Arthrobacter crystallopoietes: one gene and its partner. The protein of the gene in region 2 interacts with the protein of the main gene of each other region in a pairwise test. Links are inferred from orthologs where the notes say so. Each region holds a gene or a part of one and is shown on either strand. Other genes may lie near its edges.

Region 1 (8,208 bases), 170 kb from region 2 along the record:
GTCAAGGATGCATACGCGGCGGCTACATGTGGCTGCAGCAGTTCGACCAGTTCGAGCCGCGCCTTGAGCAGAGCGGCGCCGGCCTGCGCCATGTGCTGGTCCCAGACATCAAGGGTTGATTCATGAGTAGACGTGAACCGGCCGCTGGCACGTGCCGATTTCAACAACGCGTTGCGCTGCTTCAATACGCGGTCGTAGTCGCTGCGGGTGGCGGCATGGTGCGGAACCAGGCTCGCGAGGAGTTCATCGAGGAAACGACGCCGATTGGACGGATCGCCCTTGACCAGTGCCAAGTCTTCCGGGGCGAAAAGAACTGTCCGAAGGATGCCCAGGACGTCGCGGGCACGGACCGGGTTCGCGCGGTTGATCCGGACGCGGTTGGCCTTGCCGGGGTTGATCTCCAGTTCCAGGGAAGTGGACTGACCGCCGCGGACAATCCGGGCACGTACAAGAGCCCGCTCTGCGCCGAAGCGGATAAGCGGGCCGTCGGTGCTGACGCGGTGCGAGGACAGGGACGCCAGGTAGCCGATCGCCTCCACAATATTGGTTTTGCCGACGCCGTTTGAGCCTACAAATACAGTGGTTCCGGGCGTAAAGGGGATATCCAGTTGCGTATAGGTCCGGAAATCAGTCAGGGATAAATACTCTACAAACACCTAGCAGCGGCTACTTCTGGTTGTCATTGGGCTGTTCTCCGGCGTCGCGGGCGCCGGGTGCGCGGACGGCATGTCCGCCGAACTGGTTGCGCAGGGCCGCGACCATTTTCATGGCCGGGGCATCGTCTTGCCGGGAAGCGAACCGGGCGAAGAGTGCGGCGGTAATGGCGGGTGCGGGGACGGCGTGGGCTATGGCTTCTTCCACCGTCCAGCGGCCTTCGCCCGAATCCTCGACGTAGCCGGCGATCTTGCTCAGGCCCGGATCTTCTTCGAGCGCCTTGACCATGAGATCCAGCAGCCACGAGCGGACGACCGTGCCTTTTTGCCAAGCGCGGAATGTTCCATGCACATCCTTGATGATGTCCTTGGCTTCGAGCAGTTCGTACCCTTCGGCGTAGGCCTGCATGAGTCCGTATTCGACGCCGTTGTGCACCATTTTTGCGTAGTGGCCGGCACCGACATCGCCTACGTGAACGAAGCTTTCTTCCCGCGGTCCCTCGGGTCGCAGTGCATCAAACAGCGGCATGGCTGCCTGGACGCGGTCCGGATCTCCGCCGGCCATCAGTCCATAACCGTTGGCCAGCCCCCACACACCGCCGGAGACACCGACGTCAACAAAACCGATGCCCTTCTCGGCCAGCAGTGCCTCATGTTTCTGGTCCTCCGTGAACTTGGAGTTCCCGCCATCGATCACAAGGTCTCCGGGTTCAAGCTTTCCGGCCAGATCGGTGATAACCGAATCCGTGATTTCCCCTGCGGGGACCATCACCCAGATAATCCGCGGAGCCGGAACCTTTGCCACCAGCGCATCGACCGATTCAACATCCGTCCGCTCGGGATTGCGGTCGTAACCGGTAACCTCGATTTCCGCGTCACGGAGGCGTTGGCGCATGTTGAAGCCCATTTTCCCAAGTCCAATGAGGCCGATGTGCATAACGATCACTCTTTCCCGGTTGTGGTTGAGACTAGTGGCGCGGGTCTGAACTGAGGTTCTTGCTACTTTCGGCTTATTGGTTGGGCAACCGTACCGGCATCAGCAGGTAGCGGTAGTCTTCTTTGTCTTCACCTTCGAGGTCGTCCTGCGCTGACATAACTGCCGGCTTCGGCGGAGTCGTGAAGGAGAACCGCACGTACTTGCTGCTGAAGGCGTTGAGGCCTTCCGACAGGTAATGCGGGTTGAAAGCGACCGTAATTTCATCTCCGGACAAGGCTGCTTCGATTGCTTCGGAAGCCTGGGCGTCTTCGCCGGTGCCAGCGTCCAGCGAGAGCTGCCCGTCGGTGAAGGCCAAGCGCACGGGCGTGTTGCGCTCGGCCACCAAGGATACGCGGCGTACTGCCTCAACCAGCACCGAGGTTTCGACCGTGGCGTGGATGGGTGTGTTCTCCGGGAACAATGAACGGATCTTGGGGTAATCACCGTCGACGAGCAGCGAAGTGGTTCGGCGACCGCCGCTTTCGAAGCCGATCAGTTCACTATTGTCCGAAAGCGCAATGCTCAGATCGCCGGAACCACCAAGAGTCTTGGCAACTTCGTTCAAGGTTTTTGCCTTGACCAGTGCGCTGGTGGAGATACCGGGTGTGGCCGGCCGCCAGGCTACCTCGCGCAGCGCCAGACGGTACCGGTCTGTGGAGAGCAAGGTGATGAGGTCGTCTTCGATCTCCATGCGGACACCGGTCAGGATCGGCAGAGTGTCGTCCCGGCTCGCCGCGATGATCACCTGGCTAACGGCTTCCGCAAAAGCTTCTCCGTCAACAACACCGCTGATATCGGGCAGTGCAGGCAGTTCGGGGTAGTCGCCCACCGGCATGGTTGCCAGGTTGAACCGGCTACTGCGGCAGGTCAGGGTTACCTTCGTTCCATCGGTGGCGACATCAACGGGGGCCGAGGGCAGGCTCCGGGAGATGTCCGCGAGGAGCCGGCCGGAAACGAGGATAGTGCCTTCTTCACTCACGTCCGCAGGAATCTGAAGACGGGCGGATATCTCGTAATCGAAGCTGGCGATGCTGACCATGCCGGCTTCGGCTTTGATGAGCAGGCCTGACAGCACGGGTACAGGAGGCCTCGGCGACAGCGAGCGGGCTGTCCAGGTTACGGCCTCGGCCAGGACATCCCGATCAACTCTGAACTTCACTGAAGTGTGCCGCCTTTCACAACGTACATGCCGGGGAATGCCAGTGGTTACAGCTGTGCCGCTCTTCCCGGCAGAAAGAACCGGCGGCTGCTGTCGTCCAATGACAACAATTCTCTGTGCAAGCTTAGCCGCCAGACAGGCATTCTCACACCGGAGGGTGATTTCAGTGGATCAGAGGATCTGGGATCGGCGAGCTTGGACCAGGAGTGTCAGATGTTATTTGGAAAAGCCTGTTTGAAGGGGATTCGTAGTGTTAATAACGTCTGTGGATACTGTGGATAACTGCCTCTCGCCCCGGGTGCTGGCGAAATTTGCCTGTTCACAAGATGTGTAGTTCTTCCGTTGGGGTCTGTGGGCTCGTGTGGACAAAAATCCTTGTGATTATTGGCATCCACAGGCGACCCTGTAGTTATCCCTCGATGGAGTGTGGTTCTCCACTTAATGATCCACAGCTTTATCCACACCTGTTAATTTCGAAAGACTCCGTAGACCTGAAAGAGAAGCTTCAGAAATCGGCTAGGGGTTTGAAGGTGGTTGGGGAGTGGTCTTTTAGCTGTTAGCTCTCGCGCTGTTGCTGCTTGATGAGGTTGGTCAGCTCGGTCACCTGGTTGTAGATGGCACGTCGTTCAGCCATGAGCTCCCGGATCTTCCGATCGGCATGGATGACGGTCGTATGATCTCGGCCACCAAGTTCCTGGCCGATCTTCGGCAGTGACATATCCGTCAGCTCCCGGCACAAGTACATAGCGATCTGCCGGGCGGTCACGAGCGTGCGGGTCCTCGACTTACTGCACAACTCCTCCAGACTGAGTTTGAAGTAGGCCGCAGTCTGACCCAGGATCGTGGTCGACGTGATCTCTTGTGCGCCGTCGTCGGTAATTAGATCCTTGAGGACGATTTCTGCCAAGCCCATGTCCACGGCCTGACGGTTCAAACTTGCGAAGGCAGTGACACGGATCAGGGCGCCTTCGAGTTCGCGGATGTTGGTAGAGATTTTGGATGCGATGTACTCAAGCACCTCATCAGGGACCGATAGTCCCTCGCTGATGGCTTTCTTGCGCAGAATCGCGATTCGGGTTTCCAACTCTGGAGGCTGGATGTCGGTCAGCAGACCCCACTCGAAACGTGAGCGCATCCGTTCCTCGAACCCGGAAAGCTGCTTTGGCGGGAGATCCGAGGTGATGACCACCTGTTTGTTGTGGTTGTGCAGCGCGTTGAAAGTGTGGAAGAACTCTTCCTGCGTCGCATCCTTGTTAGCCAGGAACTGGATGTCATCGATGAGGAGAATGTCCACGTTGCGGTACAACTGCTTGAAGCTTGCGCCTTCATCGTCCCGAATGGAGTTGATGAAGTCGTTCGTGAACTCTTCGGAATTTACATAACGGACGCGGATCCCATTGTAGAGATGCCGGGCATAGTGCCCGATCGCGTGGAGCAGGTGGGTTTTACCCAGCCCTGAGTCACCGTAGATGAAGAGCGGGTTGTAGGCCTTTGCGGGAGCTTCGGCCACGGCCACGGCAGCGGCGTGTGCAAAACGGTTCGATGAACCGATGACAAAGGTGTCGAAAATGTACTTCGGATTGAGCCGGCCGAATTCATGCGAAGTGCTCGGCGGAGTGGGTTGTGCGCGTACTTCGTCACCCGCGCTGCTGGCCGGCAACGGGGCAGCTTCCGGTTCGGGTTCCGGTTCCGACTCCGTGACCATGTCGGTATCCACAGAGAATGCACAGAGAATCTCGTCCTGGAAGACATCGCGGAGGGCATCCTGCAACGGCTCCTTGAGCTGCTGGGATTGGAAGACTTCCCTAGTGAGTTCATTGGGAACAGCTACCAACAGCGTCGTTCCGATCAAGCCCTTGGCTTGGGCGAGGACTACGAAACCTCGCTGCCGGGGACTGACTCTGTCGTCCCGTTCCAAGGTGCGAACCACCTTACGCCAGGAGCTTCCGACGTCGTTTATCTGGTCCGTATCCACCGAAAACCCCTCAAATAGCAGTAATGCAAATTCCTCCACTTCCCGTTTTACCGGATCCAGGACCTTCATCCACAGAGTTATACACAGACGTGGATAAAGTGCTCTTGCCAAGAGTAGATGATGATTCTGGTAGAAGATAGCCGGAAAGTGGCCTGGGTGAACTAATGCGGCGGCCGCCGTGGAAAGCTGCTGACAGGAGGTTGTCCACAGGTGCTTATCCACACCGGTGGATATCAACGGCAGGGTGCTGGTTTGACGGAACACCGTTCTAACCCCTACCGTTATGTAGTCCTTCGTGTCTGCTTTGTGCATACCCCCATGCCTTTTGTGAGGTTGCCAGAGCAGATGCCCAATAGAGCGTCCGCCTGTTACTTCCCCTTGTTGCAACGGGCTGAGGCGCATCTGTCGATCGTCTTGGAGTAACCACCGTGAGCAAGCGGACTTTTCAGCCGAATAACCGCCGTCGTGCCAAGAAGCACGGCTTCCGCCTTCGCATGCGTACCCGCGCCGGCCGTGCCATCCTGGCAGCGCGCCGCGGCAAGGGCCGTACCGAACTGTCGGCCTAACCAGCTGCCGTTTGTCGAATCCGGCTGCTTTGTCTTTCAGCAGCCGCGCAGCGGGATAGGCAGCTTTCACTATCATGCTGTCCAGTAAAAACCGGATGCGCCTTTCGGCAGATTTCTCAACAACTGTACGTTCCGGCGCCCGCTCTGGGCGTCGGAACTTAGTGTTATACGCGGTTCCCACTGCCTTGGACCAGCCGAGCACTTTCGGCTTTATCGTTTCCAAGGCCGTGGGGAACGCTGTAACCCGTAATCTCGTTAAACGGAGACTGCGGGAGATCGCGGTGCACAGTCTCAGGGCTTATCCACAGGGGCTTTCTGTTGTCGTCAGGGCATTGCCCCCGGCAGCGAACGCAGATTTCTGCGCTCTGAGCAATGACTACCGCAAGACATTTGCAGCAGCGACGTCAAAGTTCCGCGCGGCACCGCCCGCGGCCGAGCAGAGAGGACCCGCCGAATGAGCGCAACAAGCCATTCGCCGGTGCAGCCTCCTGCTGCTGCCTCTTCCTCCGCGGCGCGCTTTCTCTGGGCCTTGCCGCAGAAGTCGCTGATCGGATTGCTAAAGGCATACCGAAAAGTAGTTTCTCCTGTATATGGACAAGTGTGCCGGTTTTTCCCCTCTTGTTCGGCCTACGCGCTGGAAGCGGTGACCATCCATGGAGCCGTAAAGGGAACCTGGCTTGCGGTGCGCCGGCTTTCGCGTTGCCACCCCTGGAACGACGGCGGCGTCGATCACGTGCCGTTGTCCCCTTACTATGAGCGTCTGCTTCGGGAGAATCCCGCTGGAACGCCACGGATTATTGTGCTGAATCACCCGGAGATTCCGGCCGACGATGAAGGCCGTCCAAGCGGCCCGAGGAGCTAACGAGTAATGGACTTCCTGAACACCATACTTTTCCCATTCATGTGGGTGGTCTCATGGATCATGCGGGCGTTCCACGATCTGTTCACCACCTTGGGAATGGATGCGGCGAACGGCTGGACCTGGACGCTGTCCATCGTTGCTCTGGTGCTCGTCATCCGGGCTGCTCTCATCCCGGTATTCGTCAAGCAGATCAAGGCACAGCGCGGAATGCAGGCGCTCCAACCGGATCTCCGTAAGCTTCAGCAGAAGTACAAGGGTAAGACGGACCAGCTCTCGCGCCAGGCGATGACGCAGGAACAAATGGCCCTGTACAAGAAGCACGGCACCAACCCATTCTCGGCCTGCTTGCCGATGCTGATCCAGATGCCCTTCTTCTTTGCCTTGTTCCAGGTATTGAGCCAGGCATCCGGGGCTAGCGACGAAGGCCGCGGTATCGGTGCTTTGTCCGCCCAGGACATTCAGCAGTTTGATGCCTCCACCATCTTCGGCGCACCCCTATCCGCCTCCCTTCTTCACGGCGGCGGTGGCGAGAACCAGGTTGCCGTCATCGTGCTGTCGATCATCATGATTCTGGCGATGACTGCCTCGCAGTTCATCACGCAGAAGCAGATCATGTCGAAGAACATGTCCGAGGAAGCACTCGCCAGCCCGTTCATGCGCCAGCAGCAGATGATGCTGTACATCCTGCCCCTGGTGTTCGGCATCGGCGGAATCAACTTCCCCATTGGTGTTCTCATCTACTGGACGACCACCAACCTTTGGACAATGGGCCAGCAGTTCCTTGTGATCAGGCGGATGCCCACCCCCGGTTCGCCCGCTGCCAAGGCCTTGGCTGAACGCCGTGCAAAGAAGGGGCTGCCCATGCTCCCCCTTCTGGGTGAGAAGAAGTCCGAGGAACCGGCCGTCGAGGCCCCGGCTGCCACCAAGGTGCAGCGCCCGCAGCCCCAGCGTAAGAACAGGAAGAGAAAATGAGCACCGAGAGCGTCTCCGATACATCTGCCGACCAGTCAGCTCTGGAAGCCGAGTCGGAAGAGTCGGCCACACAGTCCAACAACGCGAGCCGTTTGGAAGAAGAAGGCGACGTAGCTGCGGACTACTTGGAAGAGCTGCTCGACATCGCCGACATTGATGGCGACATTGACATCGAAGTCCGCAACGGACGCACCTACATTTCGATCGTTTCCGAAGAGGACGACAATGATGCTCTTGAAGCATTGGTCGGCCGTGATGGCGAAGTCCTGGAGGCACTGCAGGAACTCGCAAGGCTGGCCGTCCTGACGTCCACCGAGAACCGATCTCGACTTGTCCTTGATATCACCGGCTACCGGGAAGAACGTAGCGTCGAACTGCACAAGATCGCCCAGGACGCCGTCGCCAAGGCAAAAGAAACCGGCGAAGAGGTGGCATTGGCACCGATGAGTGCTTATGAGCGGAAGATCGTCCATGATGCGGTGGCCGACCTCGGGCTGGCCAGCGAGTCGGAAGGCGAAGGAGCCAACCGCCACATCGTCGTCTCACTGGCTTCCTAATCCTGCCGGCCGCTGGCCTGACCGACATATCGAGGTATATACGTGGTTGAAATAACGCCGAAAGAGAAGGCAGCGGCGTTGTCGGTATTTGGAGACCGAACAGCGCTAGCAGAACGTTACGTGCAGCATTTGGCAACATCGGGCATGGAACGTGGCTTGCTGGGTCCCCGTGAAGTGCCGCGTCTTTGGAGCCGACACGTGCTGAACTGTGCGGTCGTAGCGGAACTGATCCCCTCCGACGCTTACGTCGCGGATGTCGGAAGCGGGGCTGGCCTGCCCGGACTCACATTCGCCCTGGCTCGGCCCGACCTGCGGCTCACACTGATCGAACCCCTGGAGCGCAGGGTGACTTGGCTGAACGAAGTTATCGACGACCTAGGCCTAGACAACGTCGAGGTCCTACGCAGCCGCGCAGAACTAGCCGTAGGGCAGGTCAAAGCAGATGTTGTAACGGCGCGAGCCGTATCTGCGCTGAACAAACTGGCACC
Region 2 (8,119 bases):
CAAAGAGGCGGCGATGCCAAGAGGTAAAAGAAATTTTCGGCACCGTGTCGATTCCCCCGTGCCCGGTTCGACGCAATAGTAGAAGGACGCGCACGGCGCCTTCATCCAGATAAGGAGAGAACCATGAAATACATGTTCATCATGCGCAGCACCGCCGAAGCTCTAGAGGCCGCCAAGGAGATGCCCTTCGAGGAGATGATCAACAAGATGGGCGCCTACAACGAATCGCTCATCAAGGCCGGAGTCATGCTGGGCGGGGACGGTCTGGCCGACGTGTCCGAGGACGCGAACTTCGTGGTCGACTTCTCGGGTGAACCGCCCGTCGTCACGGACGGTCCCTACGGCGAGACCCATGAGCTGTTCAACGGGTTCTGGATCATCCAGGTCTCGTCCAAGGAAGAGGCAGTCGAATGGGCGAGCCGCTGCCCGCTGGGTCCCGGTTCCAAACTCGAAGTCCGCCGGATCACCGAGGAAGCGGATTTCGCCGACTTTTCGGACAACGAATACATCCAGAAGGAATCCGAATGGCGCAAGCAGGAAGCGGACCTGAACAGCGAGAACGGCTAGGACAAGCCCCGGGTCGGGAGCCCGCGATGACTGGTGCGGAGCCGGCGGACAAGGTCAGGCGCCGGATGGATGCGCTGTGGCGGATCGAAGGCGCACGGATCGTCGCGGTCCTGGCACGGGTGACTGGGGACGTGGGGTTGGCGGAGGATCTGGCCCAGGAGGCCGTGGCCGATGCCCTGACCCAGTGGCCGGAATCCGGCATTCCGCGCAATCCCGGCGCCTGGCTCACCACGGTGGCCAAACGCAAGGCCATCGACGGGTGGCGCCGGGCCGCGCGGCTCGACGAGCGCTACCGCGACATCGCCCGCGGGTTGCAGGACGAGGACGCGGTGGCGTGGGAACCGCTGGACGACGACGTGCTGCGGCTGGTGTTCGCCGCCTGCCACCCCGTCCTCTCCCGCGAGGCACAGGTGGCCCTGACGCTGCGGATCGTCGGAAGCCTCACCACGGAGGAGATCGCGCGGCTGTTCCTGGTGCCAGTCGCCACTGTCCAGCAGCGGATCGTGCGCGCCAAGAAGACCCTCGCGGCCGCCCGGGTTCCCTTCGAGGTCCCGGAACCGAACGAGTGGGGCGAGCGGCTCGGCGCGGTCCTCGGCGTCGTGTACCTCATGTTTACCGAGGGGTATGCGGCGACGTCGGGCGACCGCTGGATCCGGCCGGACCTCGCCAACGAGGCACTGCGGATCGGCCGCATCCTCGCCGGGCTGGTTCCGCGTGAGCCCGAGGCCCATGCGCTCGTGGCACTCATGGAATTCCAGGCCTCCCGTTTCGCCGCCCGCACCCGGCCGGACGGGACTCCGGTCCTGCTGGCAGACCAAGACCGGAGCCGGTGGGACCGGGCCCAGATCAGGCGGGGCGAAGCCGCCCTGGTACGGGCCGATGCGTTGGGCCGGGGGAGGCGCAGTTATGCCCTGCAGGCCGCGATAGCCCAATGCCACGCCGTTGCGGCGAGCGTTGATGACACCGATTGGCCCGCTATCGTGCTGCTGTACGAGGCGCTGGGCCGGATCGCGCCGAGCCCGGTGGTGGAACTCAACCGGGCCGTCGCCATGTCCATGGCTACCGGGCCGGCAACGGCGCTCGCCATGGTGGACAGGCTCGGCTCCGACGGCGCGCTGCGCGGATCGCACCTGCTGCCCAGCGTCCGCGGCGAGCTGCTGGCCCGGCTCGGCCGGCGGGAGGAGGCCCGCGCGGAGTTTTCCGTGGCCGCGGCCTTGGCCCGGAACGACCGTGAACGGGCGGTCCTTGAAGGCAAGGCGGCCGAGGTCTGAAGGCCCCGAAGGCCCCGAAGGCTCAGGAGGCGCGCGCCAGCTGCCGGATCTTGATCCAACGCGTGGCCAGGCGCCGGTAGGCGGCAGCGGCCCCGGTCATGTCGCCCTCGGCCAGCGATTCAATGCCGGCCTGGACATCGGACGGCGAATCATCCGGGTAGACCATGTCCGCCACGCGGCCGTAGTCCAGTTCCAGCATGCCCGAGAGCGTGAACGTCTCCATCCACTCGGTGATCTCGGTGAGTTCGTCGAGCAGGTCAAGTCCCGGCGCCGCCACCGCGAGGCTGGCCGCGGCATACCGGGCGCGATCGATGCACTGCATCAGCGGCGCGCTCAACCGCACCGTCTCCACGCCGTGGCGGCCTTCGATCACCTCGGCGTGGTCGTCTTCACGGAAGAGGACAAACCAGCCGAACGGGATGCCCCAGGTGGAGCTTCTGGTGTGCAGCTTGGCCAGCGAATCCGCAAATGTGTCCGGATCCAGCCGCTGCTGCTGGGCATCGCGCGCCGCTTCCGGCAGCAGCAAGCCCAGCAGCGGGTTATGCAGGCTGTGCGAAATGGACTCCGCCGCCAACGTGCTGCGCACGGCCAGCTGGTTGGGGCAGTAGTACGGAGTGGTCAGGCCCTCCGGCGACGGGTAGTGCAGCACCCGCACCAGATCCTCGCTGTCGTGCGGGAACGGGTCGGAGACCGTCCGGGTGATGCGGCGCAGCGACTCCCCGCGGTCCAGCTCCTCGGTGGCACGGCGGTCCCGGCTGCGCTGTTCCATGATGAGCAACTGCTCGTCATCGGAGAACGCATCCAAGGGCTCGAAGACCCGAAGGTAGGAAACGTACGGGAAGCTGGTCATCACTAGTCCAGTTCCACAATCACGGGCGCGTGGTCGGAGGCGCCCTTGCCCTTGCGTTCCTCGCGGTCGATGATCGCGTCGGTCACGCGCGAGGCCAAGGCCGGCGAGGCCAGGATAAAGTCGATCCGCATGCCTTCCTTCTTCGGGAAGCGCAGCTGGGTGTAGTCCCAGTACGTGTAGGTGCCCGGGCCGGGGTGGATCGGGCGAACGACGTCGATATAGCCGGCCTCCTCGAACGCGCGGAAGGCGGCGCGCTCGGGTTCGCTGACGTGGGTCAGTTCCTCGCGCTGGAACTTTTCGATGTCCCAGACGTCCTCGTCCCGCGGGGCGATGTTCCAGTCCCCGGTCAGGGCGATCTGTGCCTGCGGGTCCGCCTGCAGCCAGTCCGCGGCGTGTTTCTTGAGCACGTCGAGCCACTGCAGTTTGTACGCCATGTGCGGGTCATTCCGCGACCGGCCGTTCGGAACATAAAGGCTCCAGACCCGCACGCCGGCGCAGGTCGCTGCGATGGCACGAGCTTCGGCGTGGACGGCGTCATCGGTCTTGCCGAAGTGCGGCTGGTCCATGAAGGTGCGCTCCACGTCGTCGAGCCCCACGCGGGAGGCGATGGCGACGCCGTTCCACTGGTTCAGCCCGAAGTGGGCCACCTCGTAGCCGTTGTTTTCGAACAGCTCCCACGGAAAGTTCTCATCGGTGGCTTTGGTTTCCTGGATGGCCACCACATCCACATCGGAGCGTAGCAACCATGCCTCGATACGGTCGGCGCGGGCACGGATCGAGTTAACATTCCACGTAGCAATCTTCACGCTCACTACGTTACCGAACTGGCAGCCCTGTTGTTTATCGGGTGTCGGGACCGGCGGCGTGGGACGATTCGGCAAGCAGAGCGCGGTGGCCGGCCGGCCCGGAGCTTAGTTCCGCCACCAGTCGTCCGCGATGGTCACCGGGACCGTGCGCTTGTGCCGGGTGACCAGGTACCGGTGCTCAATTGCCTCGGCGACTTCTTCCGGAACCTCGCGGCCCTCGAGGTAGTCGTCGATGTGGTCGTAGGAGAGGCCGAGCTCGTCCTCGTCCGTGCGGCCGGGCTGGTCATCGAGCAGGTCCGCCGTCGGTTCTTTCTTGTACAGCCGTTCCTCGGCGCCGAGGTGTTCCAGCAGCTGGCGGTTTTGCCGCTTGTTCAGCCCGAACAGCGGCAGGATGTCCGCGCCGCCATCGCCGAATTTGGTGAAGAACCCGGTGACCGATTCCGCGCCGTGGTCGGTGCCGATGACCAGGTAGTTGTGCTGTCCGGCCAGGGCGTACTGGGCGATCATCCGGGTCCGCGCCTTGATGTTGCCCTTGTTGAAGTCGGTGATCTTTTCGCCGGTGGTGGTAGTGAATTCGGTTTCGAATCCGTCCACCGCCGGCGCCACGTCGAAGGTCCACGATGTTTTCGGGTCGATGAACTTCAGCGCCGCCTGCGCGTCGTCCTCGTCATGCTGCACCTTGTAGGGCAGGCGGACCGCCACGAAGTTGGCCTCCACGCCTTCGGCTTCGAGCTCGTCGACGGCCAGTTGGGCCAGCTTGCCGGCCACGGTGGAATCCAGTCCGCCGCTGATGCCCAGGACAAAGCCCTTGGTGCGGCTGGCCTTCAGATAGTCCTTCAGGAAAGTGACCCGCCGGCGGGTTTCCTCAGCGGGATCAATGGTGGGCCGGACGCCCATTTCTGCAATGATTTTCACCTGGAGTTCACGCATGGAGCCAGCCTACCTGCACTCTGTTTCCGGCGTGTTGCCCGCCCCGACATTCATCCGTCACTGCTTGAAGGCGGAGTCGAAGGAAGCCTCGGGCCGGGTGAAGTCGAACTGCTTCAGGAACGCCAGCGCTTCCGGCGCGCCGCGCAGCCGGTCCATCCCGGCGTCCTCCCATTCCACGCTGATCGGACCGTCGTAGCCGATGGCGTTCAGCGCGCGGAAACTCGCTTCCCACGGCACGTCGCCACGTCCGGCCGAGACGAAGTCCCAGCCGCGGCGCGGATCGCCCCAGGGCAGGTGCGAGCCCAGCCGGGTGTTGCGGCCGGTGATCCGCAGCTTCGTGTCCTTGCAGTCCACATGGTAGATCCGGTCCTTGAAGTCCCAGATCAGCGAGACCGGGTCGATGTCCTGCCACATCATGTGGCTGGGGTCCCAGTTGATCCCGAACGCCTCGCGGTGGCCGATCGCCTCCAACGCCTGCACCGTGGACCAGTAGTCGTACGCGATTTCGGACGGGTGGATTTCGTGCGCAAACCTGACCCCGCACTCATCGAACACATCCAGAATGGGGTTCCAGCGGTCCGCGAAGTCCCGGTAACCGGCCTCGATCACCTCGGCGGGCACCGGCGGGAACATCGCCACGTACTGCCAGATGGATGAACCGGTGAACCCCACCACGGTCTTCACACCGAGCCGCTGCGCCAGCCGGGCGGTGAGCTTCATTTCCTCCGCGGCGCGCTCGCGGACGCCCTGCGGGTCGCCGTCGCCCCACACCCGCGGGCCCACGATGTCGCGGTGCCGGAAGTCGATCGGGTCATCGCACACCGCCTGGCCCTTCAGGTGGTTGGAGATCGCCCAGACCTTCAGCCCGTTGCGCGCCAGGATGTCCAGCCGGTCCTGGATGTAGGCGTCATCGTCCCAACGCCATGCGTCCAGATGGTCCCCGGACACGGCGATCTCCAGGCCGTCGTACCCCCAGCCGGCGGCCAGCTCGGCCACCTTTTCGAAGGGCAGGTCCGCCCACTGGCCGGTGAAGAGCGTGTAGTTGCGTGCCATGGCTGCTCGCTTTCTCTCTGGACTCAAGGATCAAATAACGACGGCGGTGCTCGCCTGGGCGGCGCTGCGTTCCATTGCGTCGAGCACCCGCTGTACGGCCAGGCCGTCTTCAAAGGACGCCGCCGGCGGGGTGCCGGTCCGGATGGCGGTCAGGAAGTCCGCCGCCTGCGAGGTGAAGGCGTGGTCCCAGCCGAGGATGTGCCCGGGCGGCCACCACGCATCCAGGTAGGGGTGCTCCGCGTCGGTGACCAGAATTCTGGCGGAACCCTGCAGCGCTGCCGGCGCCCCGGCGTCGTAATAATGCAGTTCGTTCAGGTTCTCCAGGTCGAAGCGCAGGTGCCCGCCTGAGCCATAGACCTCAATCTCAAGTGCGTTGCGTCGGCCGGTGGCGAACCTGCTGACCTCCACGCTGGCCACGGCGCCGGAGGGCAGCCGCAGCGTGGCCCAGGCGGCATCGTCCACCGTCACCGGCTCCAGGCCGGCGGGGCCGGTGCGCTGCGGAACGAAGGTATTGATGGTGGCCGAGACGCTGGCCACGCGCTCGCCGAGCAGGAACTGCACCTGGTCCACCGCGTGCGAGGCAAGGTCTCCCATGGCACCGGAGCCCGCGGTTTCCTTCCGCAGCCGCCACGTCATCGGCGCGGCCTCGTCCGCGAGCCAGTCCTGCAGGTAGGACACGCGCACCTGCCGGACCTGCCCCAGCTTCCCGTCCGCGATCAGCTGCCGCGCCAGCACCAGGGCCGGAATCCGCCGGTACGTGAACCCGGTCATCGCGATGACGCCCCGGGTGGCGGCCTCCCGGGCGGCGGCGGCCATCTTTTCGGCCTCGGCCACCGAGTTGGCCAGCGGCTTTTCCACCAGCACATGCTTGCCCGCCTCCAGCGCCGCGATGGCCTGCTCCGCGTGCAGGTGGCCGGGTGTACAGATGTCCACAATCTGCACGTCGTCCCGCGTCAGCACTTCGCGCCAGTCGGTGGCCGTTTCGGCCCAGCCGTAGCGTTGCGCGGCCGCACTCAGCTGGTCCTGGTCCCGCCCCACCAGCACCTGACGCGCCACCGGGGGAGTGTCGTAGAACGCGCCCACATTGCGCCAGGCGTTCGAGTGCGCCTTGCCCATAAACGAATACCCCAGTACGGCTACCCCCAACGGAGCCGCCGGGGTGGCCGCGTCAGGGGAGCGCGCCGGAGCGGGATCCGGAACGGTTGCGGTCATCTTTTTCCTCTTCTCACGTGCGCGTCACAGCCCGCGCAGAAAGGCCAGGCCATCCGAGGCCAGGCGGTCCTGGCTCGGCGCCAGCGGCCGCCAGATGGACGCGGCGGCGGCGATGCTGGCGTTGTCCGCGGTAAAACTCTCGATGTTCAGCGGGCCGGTGTAGCCGACGTCGTCCAGCGCCTTCACCAGCTCCGGCCAGTTGGTCTGGTCCCCGCCCGGCGCCCCGCGGTCATTGCCGCAGACCTGCAGGTGCACCAGATGCCGCCCGGCCGCGCGGATGGCGGCGGCGCTGGACCGTTCCTCGATGTTCAGGTGGTAGCTGTCCAGCGCCAGCCCCACGCCGTTGCCCAGCAGCGGTGCCAGGGCGTCGAGCGCCTGCTCCACGGTATTGACCAGTGAGGTCTCGTACCGGTTGAGCGGTTCAATACCAAGAACGACGCCGGCCTCCGCCGCCCGGGCGGCGAGCGGCGCCAGATTGCGGCGCAGCTCGCGGTACGCCTCGGCCCGTTCGGCCTCCGTCAGCCGCCAAACCCTCCCCGTGGCGGAGTAGAACGGTCCGCACACAGCGGGGGCCCCGACGTCGTACGCCATCTGGATGCAGGCGGCGAGGTAATCCTGGGTGGCGGCAACGGTGGCGGCATCGGCCGCGACGAGATCCCGCCCCGGCGCCATCGCCCCCACGATGAAGGGCTTCAGGCCCGTGGCCGCAAGCGCCTGCCGGGCGATTGCGGCGGTGAAGTCGCCCGCGTTTTCCAGCGGCAGCTCCACCGCGTTGAAGCCCAGCGCAGCGATCTTCGCCAGCAAAGGAGGCAGGTTGGCGTCGGTCAGCGGGGAGTCCCACACCCAGGTGTTCACTCCGATGAGCCGGTCCGCCATGTCCTGCCTCCTTTGCTGTCATGGATGGTGCTGGTTCAGTGCGGCGCCTGTGGCGGCGCTGTGCCTGGCCGGAGCGGTCAGGGCATCTGGCGTTCCTGCCAGACCTCGGGGTAGCCGGGCAGGTCCTCGCCGCCGAACTTGGCGTAGTGGCCGTCCGGCATGCCCTCGTTGAGCTCCAGCCACTGGTCGAGTTCATCCGCGGGGATGGGCTCCTGCGGCAGCACCCACTCGGCGGGGACTTCCTCGCCCTTGAAGATCTTCTCCAGCGCCAGCAGCGGGGTGCGCCACTGGAAGTTGGAGTAGACCGGGGCCAGCGCGTCGATGCCCGTTTCCTGCCACTTGCGCAGGAAGCTCATCTCGTCCTCGCCGGTCATCACCGGCAGGTCCTTGCCCGCGTCCTCGAAGGCCTCGATCGCGGCCACGGCGCCGTCGCCGGCGTCCATCCAGACACCCTGGACGTCCCCGGTGGCCAGCTCGTCGGAGATGATCTTCTTGATTTCGGTCGGGTCGGCGCCGGTGAAGTAGTCCGTGGCCTCGATCCCGTTCTCGGTGAA

What was found.
Region 1: the proteins of nadE (region 2) and dnaA interact in binary tests that used the Escherichia coli proteins (3 or more experiments, as listed by UniProt). The link is inferred for Arthrobacter crystallopoietes from one-to-one orthologs.

Annotation. Positions count from the first base shown.
Region 1 is NZ_CP018863.1:1,545,017-1,553,224, reverse strand. Bases 2,555-5,438 are described here. They hold dnaA (chromosomal replication initiator protein DnaA), read right to left. Parts: upstream 4,764-5,438; coding sequence 3,345-4,763; downstream 2,555-3,344. Other genes in these bases: rnpA (ribonuclease P protein component), read left to right, coding at 5,404-5,438; rpmH (50S ribosomal protein L34), read left to right, coding at 5,192-5,329; dnaN (DNA polymerase III subunit beta), read right to left, coding at 2,555-2,788. Outside these bases: DNA replication/repair protein RecF, read right to left, coding at 1-656; gnd (phosphogluconate dehydrogenase (NAD(+)-dependent, decarboxylating)), read right to left, coding at 667-1,590; more of dnaN, read right to left, coding at 1,664-2,554; more of rnpA, read left to right, coding at 5,439-5,787; membrane protein insertion efficiency factor YidD, read left to right, coding at 5,784-6,191; membrane protein insertase YidC, read left to right, coding at 6,198-7,163; AC20117_RS07330 (Jag family protein), read left to right, coding at 7,160-7,720; 16S rRNA (guanine(527)-N(7))-methyltransferase RsmG, read left to right, coding at 7,763-8,208. UniProt on the Escherichia coli protein: Plays an essential in the initiation and regulation of chromosomal replication. Binds in an ATP-dependent fashion to the origin of replication (oriC) to initiate formation of the DNA replication initiation complex once per cell cycle.
Region 2 is NZ_CP018863.1:1,716,038-1,724,156, forward strand. Bases 2,513-5,307 are described here. They hold nadE (NAD(+) synthase), read right to left. Parts: upstream 4,425-5,307; coding sequence 3,600-4,424; downstream 2,513-3,599. Other genes in these bases: AC20117_RS08215 (DUF8083 family protein), read right to left, coding at 2,513-2,688; AC20117_RS08220 (exodeoxyribonuclease III), read right to left, coding at 2,691-3,494; AC20117_RS08230 (sugar phosphate isomerase/epimerase family protein), read right to left, coding at 4,482-5,307. Also shown: AC20117_RS08205 (YciI family protein), read left to right, coding at 124-567; AC20117_RS08210 (RNA polymerase sigma factor), read left to right, coding at 594-1,838; more of AC20117_RS08215, read right to left, coding at 1,861-2,512; more of AC20117_RS08230, read right to left, coding at 5,308-5,477; AC20117_RS08235 (Gfo/Idh/MocA family protein), read right to left, coding at 5,508-6,689; AC20117_RS08240 (sugar phosphate isomerase/epimerase family protein), read right to left, coding at 6,714-7,565; AC20117_RS08245 (substrate-binding domain-containing protein), read right to left, coding at 7,643-8,119. UniProt on the Escherichia coli protein: Catalyzes the ATP-dependent amidation of deamido-NAD to form NAD. Uses ammonia as a nitrogen source.